DNA from 4 places in the Paenibacillus gansuensis genome. Region 4 is predicted to be linked to each of the others. Evidence: riboswitches for the same ligand, from Rfam matches in the RefSeq annotation. Region 4 holds a riboswitch; each other region holds the start of a gene.
The links. A riboswitch is a leader RNA that binds a small molecule or an ion and turns the genes downstream of it on or off. The one in region 4 is predicted to bind cyclic di-GMP.
Positions count from the first base shown of each region.

Region 1: it holds a riboswitch for cyclic di-GMP, as region 4 does, so the genes downstream of both, ACFSUF_RS24790 (PilZ domain-containing protein) here and ACFSUF_RS16225 (anti-repressor SinI family protein) in region 4, are expected to answer to the same signal.
Region 2: it holds a riboswitch for cyclic di-GMP, as region 4 does, so the genes downstream of both, ACFSUF_RS24450 (IPT/TIG domain-containing protein) here and ACFSUF_RS16225 (anti-repressor SinI family protein) in region 4, are expected to answer to the same signal.
Region 3: it holds a riboswitch for cyclic di-GMP, as region 4 does, so the genes downstream of both, ACFSUF_RS18330 (hypothetical protein) here and ACFSUF_RS16225 (anti-repressor SinI family protein) in region 4, are expected to answer to the same signal.

Region 1 covers NZ_JBHUME010000020.1:39,466-42,670, reverse strand. Annotated here, with positions in the region: gene ACFSUF_RS24800 (LamG-like jellyroll fold domain-containing protein) at 1-45, opposite strand, end outside; gene ACFSUF_RS24795 (DNA-3-methyladenine glycosylase) at 239-793, shown strand; gene ACFSUF_RS24790 (PilZ domain-containing protein) at 906-1,592, opposite strand; cyclic di-GMP riboswitch class I at 1,697-1,792, opposite strand; gene ACFSUF_RS24785 (GNAT family N-acetyltransferase) at 2,028-2,540, shown strand; gene ACFSUF_RS24780 (DUF2252 domain-containing protein) at 2,585-3,205, shown strand, end outside.
Region 2 covers NZ_JBHUME010000019.1:349,902-353,106, reverse strand. Annotated here, with positions in the region: gene ACFSUF_RS24450 (IPT/TIG domain-containing protein) at 1-2,076, opposite strand, end outside; cyclic di-GMP riboswitch class I at 2,155-2,232, opposite strand; gene ACFSUF_RS24445 (hypothetical protein) at 2,257-2,592, opposite strand; gene fliS (flagellar export chaperone FliS) at 2,585-2,989, opposite strand; gene fliD (flagellar filament capping protein FliD) at 3,013-3,205, opposite strand, start outside.
Region 3 covers NZ_JBHUME010000011.1:228,597-231,801, forward strand. Annotated here, with positions in the region: gene ACFSUF_RS18320 (DICT sensory domain-containing protein) at 1-229, shown strand, start outside; gene ACFSUF_RS18325 (DMT family transporter) at 226-1,176, shown strand; cyclic di-GMP riboswitch class I at 1,364-1,449, shown strand; gene ACFSUF_RS18330 (hypothetical protein) at 1,482-1,685, shown strand; gene ACFSUF_RS18335 (DUF1273 domain-containing protein) at 1,728-2,282, opposite strand; gene ACFSUF_RS18340 (CBO0543 family protein) at 2,771-3,205, shown strand, end outside.
Region 4 covers NZ_JBHUME010000009.1:223,193-226,397, forward strand. Annotated here, with positions in the region: gene ACFSUF_RS16215 (lipid II:glycine glycyltransferase FemX) at 1-497, opposite strand, end outside; gene ACFSUF_RS16220 (GNAT family N-acetyltransferase) at 652-1,470, opposite strand; gene ACFSUF_RS16225 (anti-repressor SinI family protein) at 1,467-1,610, opposite strand; cyclic di-GMP riboswitch class I at 1,648-1,732, opposite strand; gene ACFSUF_RS16230 (helix-turn-helix domain-containing protein) at 2,071-2,418, shown strand; gene ACFSUF_RS16235 (metallophosphoesterase) at 2,415-3,205, shown strand, end outside.

The DNA of each region.
Region 1 (3,205 bases), on a different contig from region 4:
GGATATTTCCTTCACCTTATGTTTAAAGTACGGAGTATAATTCATGATTAAAAATCCTCCCTTGCCTGAATCAGGCGAGATTCCACACCGCAGTGGAAATTTTTACTTATTCGTTTCTATTCTAGCAGAGAGCTTCTAATGAACATAGTATTTTTGTCACATTTTATAGAATTTTGACAATACTAATGACATACAAATCTAGGGCACAAGGACTACTGCAAAAAGGAGAGGACTTTCTATGGAACGCACATTTCTGCAGAGACATACTGTGGAGGCAGCCAAGCAACTACTAGGCTGCCGGCTTGTAAGGACAACCGATAGCGGCCGTATTGTTGTACGCTTAACGGAAACGGAGGCGTACCGCGGTCCCGACGATGCGGCGAGCCACGCCCACCGCGGAGTGACGCCCCGCAACCGGCTTATGTTCGGCCAAGCTGGCATCGTGTATGTGTATTTATCGTATGGCATGCATTACTGCATGAACATTACGACGGAAGGGGAAGGCGAACCGGGCGCTGTACTTCTGCGCGGAGCCGAGGTCGTGGAAGGGCTCGACCTGGTCCGGGCCAATCGTCCTGGGGTCCCCGATGCGCAGCTGCTGAACGGCCCCGGCAAGCTGACCAAAGGGCTGGCGATCGACCTCTCGTTCAACGGGTACGATCTGTTCAGCCCCGGGGAGGGCGGCCTGGAACTGTGGCCGCCCGAAACAGAAAAGCCGGTCTCCATAGAAGAGACCGGCCGGATCGGCATCACCAAGGCGCGCGAACTGCCTTGGCGCTTTGTGGCACGTTAACGCGGTGTTAGCACTCGCTATAGATACAAGGCAAAAGCAGCAGGGTCTTTGCTGAACGTTCCTTAATCTTAAGCAAAAACTTCTGTTCGATGTATTCCGGGCACCAGCCCGGTTACTCTTCCCTCTTATCCCGTTCTACTTCCTTGGTTTTGAAATACGTTTCCGCCTGACTCCGCAAAATAAAAGCTCTAAGTCCCTGCGACTGCTCCGGTGTTAGGTCCAGCAGCTGTACGCCGTAATAAAAGCCTTGTTGCAAAGGCTCGCACCGGACCACTTCTACCGGGCACTCCAAGGTGAACCCGATATCCAGGGTAAGGTCCAAGCGGGTGCCTGCGGGAAGGCGGTCGTAATCGAACACGGTGAGCCCCATACCGCTTAAGCTGACATTCTTCAGCTGCAAAGCAACCGGTTCCCCCTTGGAGAATAGCGTAGACTCGTGCGGGGACTTGAAATGCCCCTTCCGGTCAGCCGGAACCCTCGGGCTCTCCCGTTTGTCCCTGAATTTTCTCTTATTCTCCGGAGGGTTGATCACCATAATAGCGCCGTTATGCCTGGCAATCACCGTGGAATGAAACACATGGATACCCGCCGGGGAATAAATCGTCAGCTTCACCGGACTTCCCAGCTTGAACAGCTTATATTCAGCGATCTCCACTTCTACGATATCGCCTTCCGCATATGTTAATACACCTGTGGATACAAAATCATCTTTCTCCACTACTGTTTTGCAATCCAATAGAACCGAGGCAGCGATCTCCGATTGATAATTTGTCTTCTTTGAGGCAAAGCCTGCGCTCATTTCCTTACCCGCTCCTTTCCTCCACGCCCCTGTATTCTCCTGAATTACAACAAAAAAGACCGCATCCTCTTGAATAGATACCGCCTATGGCTGTAGAAAGGATTTTCGGTAACCAGGCTGCCATAGCATGAATATTGCATTCATTCCTTAGACCCTCGGCTTTGCGTCCTTATCTTTCGATAAGTTTGCCATTTGTCGAATACATTCGAAATTATTTGGTTGATTTTACTATACCTTTTTTTTACAGATGATGCAATAGATTTCACCAAGTTTTTTAGTTCATAAGACCCTGTTTCATAGGACCTTAAGCATCCCTCGATCCGTTTTGACAGCATCCGTTACAATAATTTAATATCATTGGCGTTTCGCCTTAACAATAGGGTGGTACAGTTGGTTAATAGATTGTATATGCATACATCCAAGGAGGAGCTCACCATGGAAGCGGTTATCAGCCAAGCCAACAGGGAAGATTTTCTTGATATGATCCAATTAGCGGACTTAACCCTGCCTGAAAGAATGAATCAGCATGAATTGAAGAAATATTTTGAACTGTACCCAGGGCTGATTTTCAAGGCAACGCTCCATGGCCGCCTCGTTGGATTCTGCTGCGCGGGAATAGACATGTATCAGACGACCGGCTGGCTGCTGTTCAACAATGTAGCCAAGGAGTTTCAGGGCCAGGGAATCGGCAAGCGGTTTATCGAAGCGAGGCTGCAGGCACTTTCTCAGTTCCCCCGGCTTCGCCGCGTCCAGGTGACGGTAAGCGATACGAACCTGGCTTCCATTCGTGCGCTTCAGTCTTTCGGATTTCAGCACAGCCATTTGGAAGTGAATTATTACGGCCCCGGTAAGCATAGAAGTATTTACGAGCTGTCGATGATGCCGGTAGAGGTCGTGGTGGATTTTGCATTTCGTGCTCCTGCCGAGGAATGGAATGTGGTAAAATAGGAAGTAATTTACAACCTATTCGTGCCATAAAGGAGTCATGCCTGTTGAAAAGCTTATACTCGCCTGAACGCATTAAACATACCCATCACCGTTTGAGGACCGATACGATCAGCGCCATTTTAAATGAATTTGACCGGGACATCATGAAGCTGGAGCCTTCCAACCGTTCGGAGAAATACGCTAAAATGGCTCAAAGCGTTTTCCGATTCTTCCGGGGAAGCGCTTATTTGTTTTACTATGACGTTACGCGGATTCCGTTCCCCTTCCATACTCCGGAAGACCGTCCGGTATGGATTCAGGGGGATCTTCATTTTGAGAATTTCGGCGCGTTCCGAAATGAAGACGGACAGATGGTCTATGATGTCAACGATTTTGATGAGGGTTACCTCGGCTCGTACGTATATGATCTGCTTCGGATGGCGGTCAGCATTGTACTTATCGCCCAAATGAGACATTTCGGCGAATCCGACGCGCGGGAAGCGGTAGAGGGCTACCTTAAGGCGTACTACAAGCAGATCCGCAGGTTTGCAGACGGCAGGGATGACGCGGCCCGTATGAACTTTACGGAAGAGCAATCAAGCGGTTTGCTTCGTAAACTGCTGCGCAAAGTAAATAAACGAAGCGCGTCTCATCTTCTGGAGGACGTTACTTCCATGAGCGGTCAG
Region 2 (3,205 bases), on a different contig from region 4:
TACAGTCGCCTCTTGACCATCCGGATTTACAACCTTTACATCCACGACCCCTTCTGTTAGAGATGGCGGGGTAGTCACTTTAATTCTTGAACCTGAGAAATAAGTCGTTAATTTGCCCTCAACATTTCCGAAAAACACTTTCGATTGAGAAGACAATCCGCTGCCATCAATTAACACATCGGTTCCTCCACTGATTACCCCGGTATTCGGTGTTATCACCGTAATCTTGGGAGCTGGCGCCGCAGGCAGAGGATCATAGCTGTATCCAGCAGGAGCAACAGCACTGGAGCCGTCCGAGTTTTCAACTTTTACATCCACCGGCCCTGGTTGAGTTGCCTTAGGAGCTGCTACTTTAATTCTTTGCGGGGAATAATATGTGACCATATTCGCTAAATTAGCCCCAAAATAAACCTTGGAGGAAGAGGTAAATAGATTGCCGTCTATAATTACAAATTCTCCTCCACTAACTAGTCCAGTATTGGGTGTAATCGAAGTGATTTCCAACTTAGGCAGTACTGGTTCATTGTAAGTGTACCCCTGTTGAACAGTCACAGTGGTTCCATCTGGATTCGTTAATGTAACATCCTTCGCCCCGGATGTTTCGCCTTCCGGAACAACTACCTTCATAAGGGTAGATCCATGATAATAATTCATGGCCGCCGGTTTCCCGCCGATAGTCACCTTAATGCCGGACATGAAATATCTTCCCGTAATCGTTACGATATTTCCACCAGCAAGCGGACCATTCGCAGGATCAATTAGTGTGATAATGGGTTCGGCCTTATACTGATAAGTGCTAAACGCTGTCTGCCCGTCAGGGTTTTTAACCGTTAATTCACTCGTACCTTGTACGCCTGGAGGCACAACAGCTTTCAACTCAATTGCACTTATCCATTGAATATTTAAAGCCTGTTTAGTCCCAATAGTGATAGTTGCTCCATTACGGAAATTTGAACCGATTATCGTAATTTCGTTTCCGCCGTCTGGATGCCCGCTGTTTGGTTGAACAGATGTAATTGTAGGTGCGGGAAAATTAACTTTTAAATATTTCTGAGGGATTAATTTCGTTCTTGCAGCACCCGCATAATCTAAATAGGTAGCCTTCGAATTATAATCAGATGTGTAGAAAGTACCTGTCTTGTTAAGGTCTTTAGGTCTGATTTTGTATGTAAAGGTAAGGGTATTATTCTTTAACTCCAAGAAACTCCATGTCAACGTGTTTCCATTCACCACAGGTTGAGGGATATTATCCTTATAGGAATCGGGGACAATTTCAAATTCAGGGGAAACGATATCAGACACAACCACATTGTATGCGCTAGCAATGCCTATCTCTTTAACAATCGCCGCATAAATTTCGGCAAGTCCGGTTGACCCAAGTACAAAGTGATGGTGACTTGAAGTGGTAGCCATTTCTTTTAACAAAATATTAGGTCCGCTTGTATCCGGGTTGTCTGTTGTATTCAACAATGCGATAGTGTAAAATACAATTCCTTCTTCTTTGGCTAAATTTGCCTTTTCCTTAGCGTACTGGTAAGCGGTTCCTGTAGGCACAGTCGCATCTCCATCCGTCATAAGCACAATAACAGGTTGTGCCTCTGGCCTTCTGCTCTCAAGCATCTCCATAGCTTTTAGGATGGAATCTCCAGTAGCGGTGGCTCCGCCTGCATTAAGATTACTAATATAATTCTTTACCTGAACCGAGTCCGTAGTAAGAGGCAGTCCCTGGGCATCGGAACTAAAATCTACAACGCCGACTCTATGTTTCGTCAGATCCATCATATCAACAAATTGCTTAGCTGAGCTTATTGCATCTGTCATTTTCTGACCTGTCATACTGCCCGAACGATCGATGATTACAATAACGTCGTTCGGCACAATTACATTAACAGGTGGCGTACCCTTAATATCCAAGGTAACTTCAGCCTCTTTGTCTGTTGTAATAGTTGCAGGATTTACAGACCTGTCCACTGAAACATAATCTGTAGCTGCAGATGCTGGAGTTACGTAGCACAAAGACGAAAACAAGAACATAAGCGACATGACGATGCATACTATTTTATTCAAAGATTTCATAGTTCTCCTCCTTCTTGGTAAACCAGTTCAACATGCAAAAAGAAGCAACAGCTGGTTGCTATTGCTCTGATTGGAACAAAAAGCAACCTGGCGAATCTAAACTTTAGACCCATGGCTTTGCGTCCTTACATCACTGTAAGTTTGCCATATTCATTTGGATAATTATAGAATATTATTAATCTATTTTTTTTGGTCGAAAAAGATACTATCTGAAATAAAATTCTCTTCATATCTATTTTTTTGTTTTCGAGCCATTGCGGCCATGTTGAAATTATGAAGCGATTCTTCTTTAAGCTGCTGCATTTTGTTCAAGATAACATGATCGTTTAGGAGCAGATTTACAATTCTATCCCTAAAGTGCTCTGCATTAATCTCAATCTGGTCTGAATTTAGTATCTGTTGAATCAGTTCTTCCCGTTTGTCAACATACTGAACCATCTCTTCAACAGACAGCAATTCAATCTGTCCAATCCATTGCTGGGTATGCTCCTCTAATTCTGACAATGATTTAGGCATGAGTCATCGCCTGAGACTTGCCGGAGATAATCAATTTGCTTGCTTCAATCCACGTTTCTTTTAGCTCTATCAGATAGCCCAGCACTTCTTCAATTGGGGACTTAACCTTTTTTATATTTCCTTGGATGAGCAAATAATTCATATACTCGTACAGCTTGTGCAACCCGTCCGACACTCCATGACTAGAATCCAAAGAAGAAATAAATTCATTGATGATAGCTTGAGCCTTGCACAAATTAATATTCGTCTGCTCATAATCATTGTTTTCAATCGCCTCAAGTCCAGACCTGCAAAAGCGAATCGCTCCATCATATAACATTATCAGCAGCTGAGCAGGAGTCGCTGTTAAAGCGGCATTCTCCAAATACTTGTTTGTAATTTTTTGATGTTGTAGCATAAGAGCCTCCCTCTTTTTAAGCTCTATTGACCACCAAAGGAATTCATTAAGGATGCCGACTGAGCTTGGTATTTATTCATAGCTTGTTCCATAGCGTTAAATTTTTTATAATAGTTGTTCTCTAACGTTGTTAGCTTGCTGCTTTTCTCCGAAATTTGAGTTAATAGTTTTTTTATTTCCCTGCCCATCATGCTTTCCGTATTATACGGCTGTGTT
Region 3 (3,205 bases), on a different contig from region 4:
TCACCTGCCGGAAGATCACCCGCTGGTCCGGGAATGGTTCCTGGTCGTCCAGGCTCCAACGATGAAAATGATGATGACCGCTTATGACCTGGAAGGATTCGGCGTACATGCCGTGGAAGAGAACCGCAAGTTCCGCGGCGTAAAGTCCAACTCTCCGAAACTGGTAGACCAAGCGGCACAGCTTCTGGCGAATGTTGTTGATTCGGCCAAAACAGGAAACAGAGCATGATCAAGCCGGATGCCAGACGCAGCGGCTTACTCTGGGTGGCGCTGGGGGCCGCCATGTGGGGCACGGACGCCTTGTTCCGCAGCGGATTGGTGGAGCGGCTCACCTCGCTGCAGATCGTTTGGCTTGAGCATGCCTTGATCAGCCTGATGATGCTGCCTTGGATCATCCGCGCCTTCCGCAAGCTGTCCGGCTTGTCTGCCGGCGGGTGGCTGCTCCTGCTCGCCGTCTCGTGGGGAAGCTCCGCCCTCGCCACCTGGGCGTTCACGGAAGCGTTCCGCTACGGCCACCCGAGCGCGGTCGTCCTGCTGCAGAAACTGCAGCCCCTTTTCGCCGTCCTGGCGGCGAAATGGCTGCTGCGCGAGCGCTGGTCCAGCACCTACTACGTCGTGCTGCCCGGAGCCTTGCTCGGCGCCTACGTGCTGTCGTTCGGGTTCTCCGCCCCCTTCACCGCAGCACACGGCGGCCAGTGGGCCGGCTCCCTGCTCGCGATCGCTGCTGCGCTGCTCTGGGGCTGCGGCACGACCTTCGGCCGCAGCCTGCTCCAGCGCTTCAGCTTCGCGGAGCTGACCGGGCTGCGCGTCTTCTGCGCGCTGCCGATGCTCACCCTGCTGCAGACGCTGCAGGGCGGACTGACCCCAGCCCTCGGGGAGCTGACTTTCCCCCTCGGGCTGGACCTGTTCCTGCTCTCGCTGGTTCCCGGCTTGGCAGGGCTGCTCCTGTACTACTACGGCTTGCAGCGCACGCAAGCCGCCTATGCCGCCATCGCCGAGCTGTCGTTTCCAGCGGCCGCCCTGCTCATCAACCGGTACTTCCTGGGCCAGTCCGTTTCCATGGCGCAAATCGCCGGCGTGCTCTTGATCTGGCTCATGGTAGCTTACCTGTCCCGGCAGAAGGAGAACCCGCTGCCCGCGCTCGCGGCACGGAATCACAGGGCCCAAATGTTATAACATCTCCCTTAACCGTGGTACGCCTGCCTGTTCTTTTTATAAGGAACAGCAGGAGTTCCACGGTTTTCATCCCTTTCGCCCAGCTACAAACACGCAAATTCACAAAGAGACAGACCTTGGAACTATGGTGATATCCGGCGGCCCTGTGATAGGATGTACGTAAGTAAACCATCCAGCGGGAACCGCTTACAGACAAAGGCAAACTTGCCGAAAGGCAGGGACGCAAAGCACCAGGGCTACGGATAACGCATCTATGCCGGCTGTGTTACCTAACAAGAGGTCGCTCTTATTAGGAGATGTATAGCATGAAAAGCCCCTCAGACTACCTCCACAATGCCTTATCGATGAAACGGTCCTCTTTTCCCCAAGAAGAAAAGAAGCGCCATTACCGTGAATTGCTGGTACGGATGAAGAATGAATACGGCCTGCTGCTGAATGCTGATCATCCGGACAAGCATACTGAAGCTATGGAAGTATATCGGCAAATCATGGTTCTAAACCAAGGATGACCGCTTATGTTAGCCGCAAATACCAACCATAAGGTTGGTATTTTACTGCATGTCGCGCGTCTGTTCGTCTGCAATGCTTTGTACATCCTCGGCTGTAATGGTCAAGTAGGCGTACCCGTCTTCCTCATGCCTCTTCAAAGCCCGCTGCTTCATATATTTGGGGCTGGCCTCACCTGCATCTTCATCATAAAACAGCAAGATGCCGTCGGATTTCCTAAGCAGCAGCTGATCTCTTGCCGTAAGCTGCCACACACCGCTGTACGGCTGGTTGCTGACCGATCCGCAGTAATCCGCGCCTTTGAGAATCCCGCGGTAATAGTCCTGTTTGGCCTCGGGCCATTTCTCTTCCGGATTAAGATAAGCCGTAATAATAGCCAGTTTTACATCGGGATACTGTTTCTTCAGCTCGATGACAACTTCGCACGCCCACAGGTCCACCCCGTATTGACCCGCCGTAATCACCCATTCCAGCCCTTCTTCGATCAACGGAACCAGCTTATCCCGCAAAGCCTGCTTGATATAGACGATCCCTGCATGCTTCTGGTCATATATGCTCAATTCCTGAGCCCGATAGCCTGTAACAAGCAGTGTTTTCACCCTTAGGATTCTCCTTCCGTTGAAATTCATTGTTTTCTAATTATACCGCTTTAAGCCGTTCATAACTGTTTTTTCATCAATTACCATCCAGTCTTTTTACCTTGACAAGAAAAGTTACACTGGTACAATATTCATAAAATAACACATGAATTTTTTTGCATATACTTGATCATTCCTATTTTTTTCGGGTAAAAGTTGCACTTAGACAACACTCTTTGGTTTGTACAACAGCAGTGCTAACGAGAAGGAGATATGGCTGAAGGTGCTGGCTTGGACCGTTGCCGTTATAATCGTGTCGCTGAATTTGTACATGCTGTATCGGACGTTCTTTTAAGAGAAGGGGCTGCCCCAAGGTTGATATAACCTTGAGGCAGCCCCTTTGTTGTCTTTCCGACGCCCTGCGGCGAAAGGTATAAGTTGGCAGTAACTAGAGCACAGTAACAAGTATCTGTAAGCAGCGTGACTCCAGTCAAGCGAGGTAGAACTTCATGCATGTATTATTTACGCTTGCCATCCTTTGCTTTGTATATTTTAAAGGGGACTGGCGCGATTGGCAGAAATACGGTTTGTCGATGTTCTATCCCGCCGCCTGTGACCTGCTCTATAACATTTTGTGCCAGGATAAGCTTCTATGGAGTTATCATCCGGACCCGCACTTATTTCCCCGCTCTCATGTGGCGGTCGATCTCCTCTATACGTTCCTCATCCTGCCTTCTGTTGCCTTAATGTACTTAACGAACTACCCTTTCGGCGAACGGGCCTGGCGTCAATGCAAATATATTTTGCTGTGGGTAGCCGGCTCATTGGCTGTGGAATATGTGTTTATCGCCTTCGGCAGGCTGGAATTAATGAACGGATACCGGTTTTGGATGGAGGCCCTGTTTTACCCCACCATGTACCTGATGCTGCGCCTTCATTACACC
Region 4 (3,205 bases):
CTGTCCAATACGTCCGTGCCGGGGCCGGTTAGATCGATGTGGACGGTATTACGGATATATTCCGGCTTCACGGACGGATAATTCCTGTAGTTGTTCAACAGCGGATGGAACCGGACAAACTCGGCGATGATGCCGTTCTCTCCGCAGAAGGCTTCAAACACTTCCGCGAACCTTCCGAAGAACGGCTCCGTCTCCCCGGTGTGTTCCACATTGGCGATCGGCCCCCCGTAACCGTATGGGGAAATGATATCGAATAATTCCCTGCCTTCTTGACGGATGGAAGCCAGCCCCAACTCTCGCAGGCTTCTCATGAGGAACGGATAGCACACGACCGCGTCCCCCTCCCGGTATACGAACAGACGGGATGTTCCCTCCCCGTTGTTTTCCGCCAAGCGTCCGTACTCCGGCGTGAAGTAGATATCTGCGCCGTTCACTTTCGACAGCACCTCATGCCAGGCTTCAGCTTGGGAAACTCCGTACACTGCGTAATCTTTCATGGTTATCCACCTTTACAAAGGATCATTGTTCATTCAGGTTAAACTGTGCCGTTCTTTAAAAAGAACATGATTGGCAAAAAAAGAGAGCAGCCATGTGTTACTTGCATTTTAGTTCTTTATAAAGAACATGTCAATGTAAGAATGGACGTGTATTTTAACTTAGGCTTAGCCTCATTCGTACACTTGCGCTGACTAGCTGAAATGAGGGATTTCCGGCAAGCTCAGGTTGTTTCGAAATAACGAACAGTTCTCTTCCGGGGTCTATAGAGTACAGCGCCCGCAGCAACCCGGGCGACAACGGATTGTCTCCCGAAACGATTCGAAAATACCGTTCATGAAGCCGAAATACCGCTTGGTCCGCACCGTTCACTTTAAGACGCAGGGTGGAGAACCCGTAGCGGTTATGGCAGTCTTCCGACGAAGCGGATTCATACACAGCACATGCTTCAGACGGCAGGAAGGCGGCCGCAGGATTAGGACCGGTAAGCCAGTAAGAAGTTGATGTGACTAAGTATCCCCTTTTCAAATACATGTGCAAAACGGCGTCGTTCCATACAAAACAATCCAGTTCTACCGCCGGCCGCCCCTGGTCCTGCGCTATGTGCTCCAGCGCGTCCAGCATCGCCCTGCCTGCCCCCCGGTTACGGAACCGGGCATCGACAGCAAAGTTATTTACAAACAGCTTCTCCTCATCCAGCGAGTACTCTGCAAAAGCTGCGATGTCATTCCCTGCATACAACGCCAGAAGAATGGTCTCCGGAACAAGGGATGATTGCTGCATCTTGATATAGTCCGTATATCCCGGACAGGAAAACTTCGTTAATTCATAAACGTGCGGGTTCAACGGATCCATCCATTCCCGCGTCCAAACAGAAATGATTTGAAAATCCCTGGTCTTCAACGGGAGCAGCTGCCAGTCTCCGTTCTGATGCCCGGCACCCGATGGGAAAGATAGTTTGGATCGCGAGATCATGGAGTTTGTACCGGGGCGGCCCCCGCAATAAACAGCTTTACCTCATCCGGCGTGATGCCCAGCTGCCGTGCCATGCTCAGTAAGTCTACCCACTCTTGATCCAATTCTTCTTCGATCCAACCCTGATTGGCGCTCATCATCCAAACTTTCCTCCCAATCCAATTCGAAACCGTGATACCAGGCAGTCCAGCTGTCATAGCACGATGCTTTAGACCTGTGACTTTGCGCCCCTGCTTTTCAGCGAGGTTTGCCTTTTGCCGATTCAACGTCCGTTATACAACTATCATACTAAGGCTCGGCTAAAAAGTATGTCAAAATGTAATGTCCTAAAATGTAATTATTTTGCAAAATGGTTATTTGGTCTCGATCCCTTGTGAAATAAGGAAAAAAATAGATGTAAATTCCAAAAAACTGTTAAATTATTCATTAAAGTACGTATATAAACCTATAAATCGACAGAACGGCGGAATGTTACCTAGATCATTTCGACTAATTTCGGAATTTTTATTCTTTATATGAAACAATCGTTCGTTTTAGAGGTATAATAGGAGGTAACATGTACGTACAGCAATTCTATTCTATTACAAAGGACCGATCAGAATGATAGGACATCGCATCAGAGCCTTGCGACAGGAACGGAAACTCTCCTTATCTGAACTAGCAGAACGTGCCGGTGTAGCAAAATCATATTTAAGCAATATGGAACGGGATATCCAGTCTAACCCATCCATTCAATTTCTAGAGAAGATCTCGGAGGCTCTGCATGTTTCGGTGGATGATATTCTGCAGAACCATCCGGCAGATGCCGCTTCCGGCCAGACGGGGAACGACACCGCTTTGGACCAGCAATGGGCCGAGCTCGTACGGGAGGCCATGAACTCCGGAGTCAGCAAGGAACAGTTCCGCGAGTTTCTTGAATTTAACAAATGGCGGGCGAACCAGAAGTGAAGCCCTCACCGCAGCTGACCCGGCGCAGATTTATCAAGCTGGGCGGCCTGTTGGCAGGGAGCCTGCTGGCCTCCCCTTTCGCCGGCTTCGGTTACTCCCGTTATCTGGAGCCGCGATTGCTGCAGGTGAAAGAGCTGACGCTGACCTTTCCCCGCCTGCCCTCCGAATTCAACGGTCTGCGGATCGTTCAGTTCAGCGATGTTCATCTGGATTTTCATTATGGGCTGGATCGCCTGGAAAAGCTGGTGTCCCGGATTCAGAATTTGGACCCGGATCTGGTGTGCTTTACGGGCGATATGTACGACACTTATATCGGCGAGGAGGCGTCCGGCTGTTCCCGCATTTTGTCACGCCTGAAGGCGCCTCTGGGCAAATGGGCCGTGCTGGGGAACCATGACTACACTGCAGGCAGCCGTCATGTGGCCGAGGTGATGGCGGAGGGCGGCTTTTCCATGTTGATAAACCGTTCCGGTACCATAGAGCGGAACGGTTCACGCCTGCGGATCGCGGGCGTGGACGATGTGCTGAAGGGCAGCGCGGACCTGGAGCGTGCGCTGCCGGCTTCCACAGGAGATCTGTTCACGATCCTCCTGGCGCATGAGCCCGATCTGGCGGACGAAGCGCTCCGCTTTCCTGTGGATCTGCAGCTTTCGGGACACAGCCACGGCGGTCAGGTGCGGGTGCCGTTCTACGGAGCGGTGTTTACGCCGGAGTATGCGCGCAAGTACATCGACGGATTGTTCGAGCTTGGGCAAGGCAGGCTCAAGCTTTACGTCAATCGCGGAAT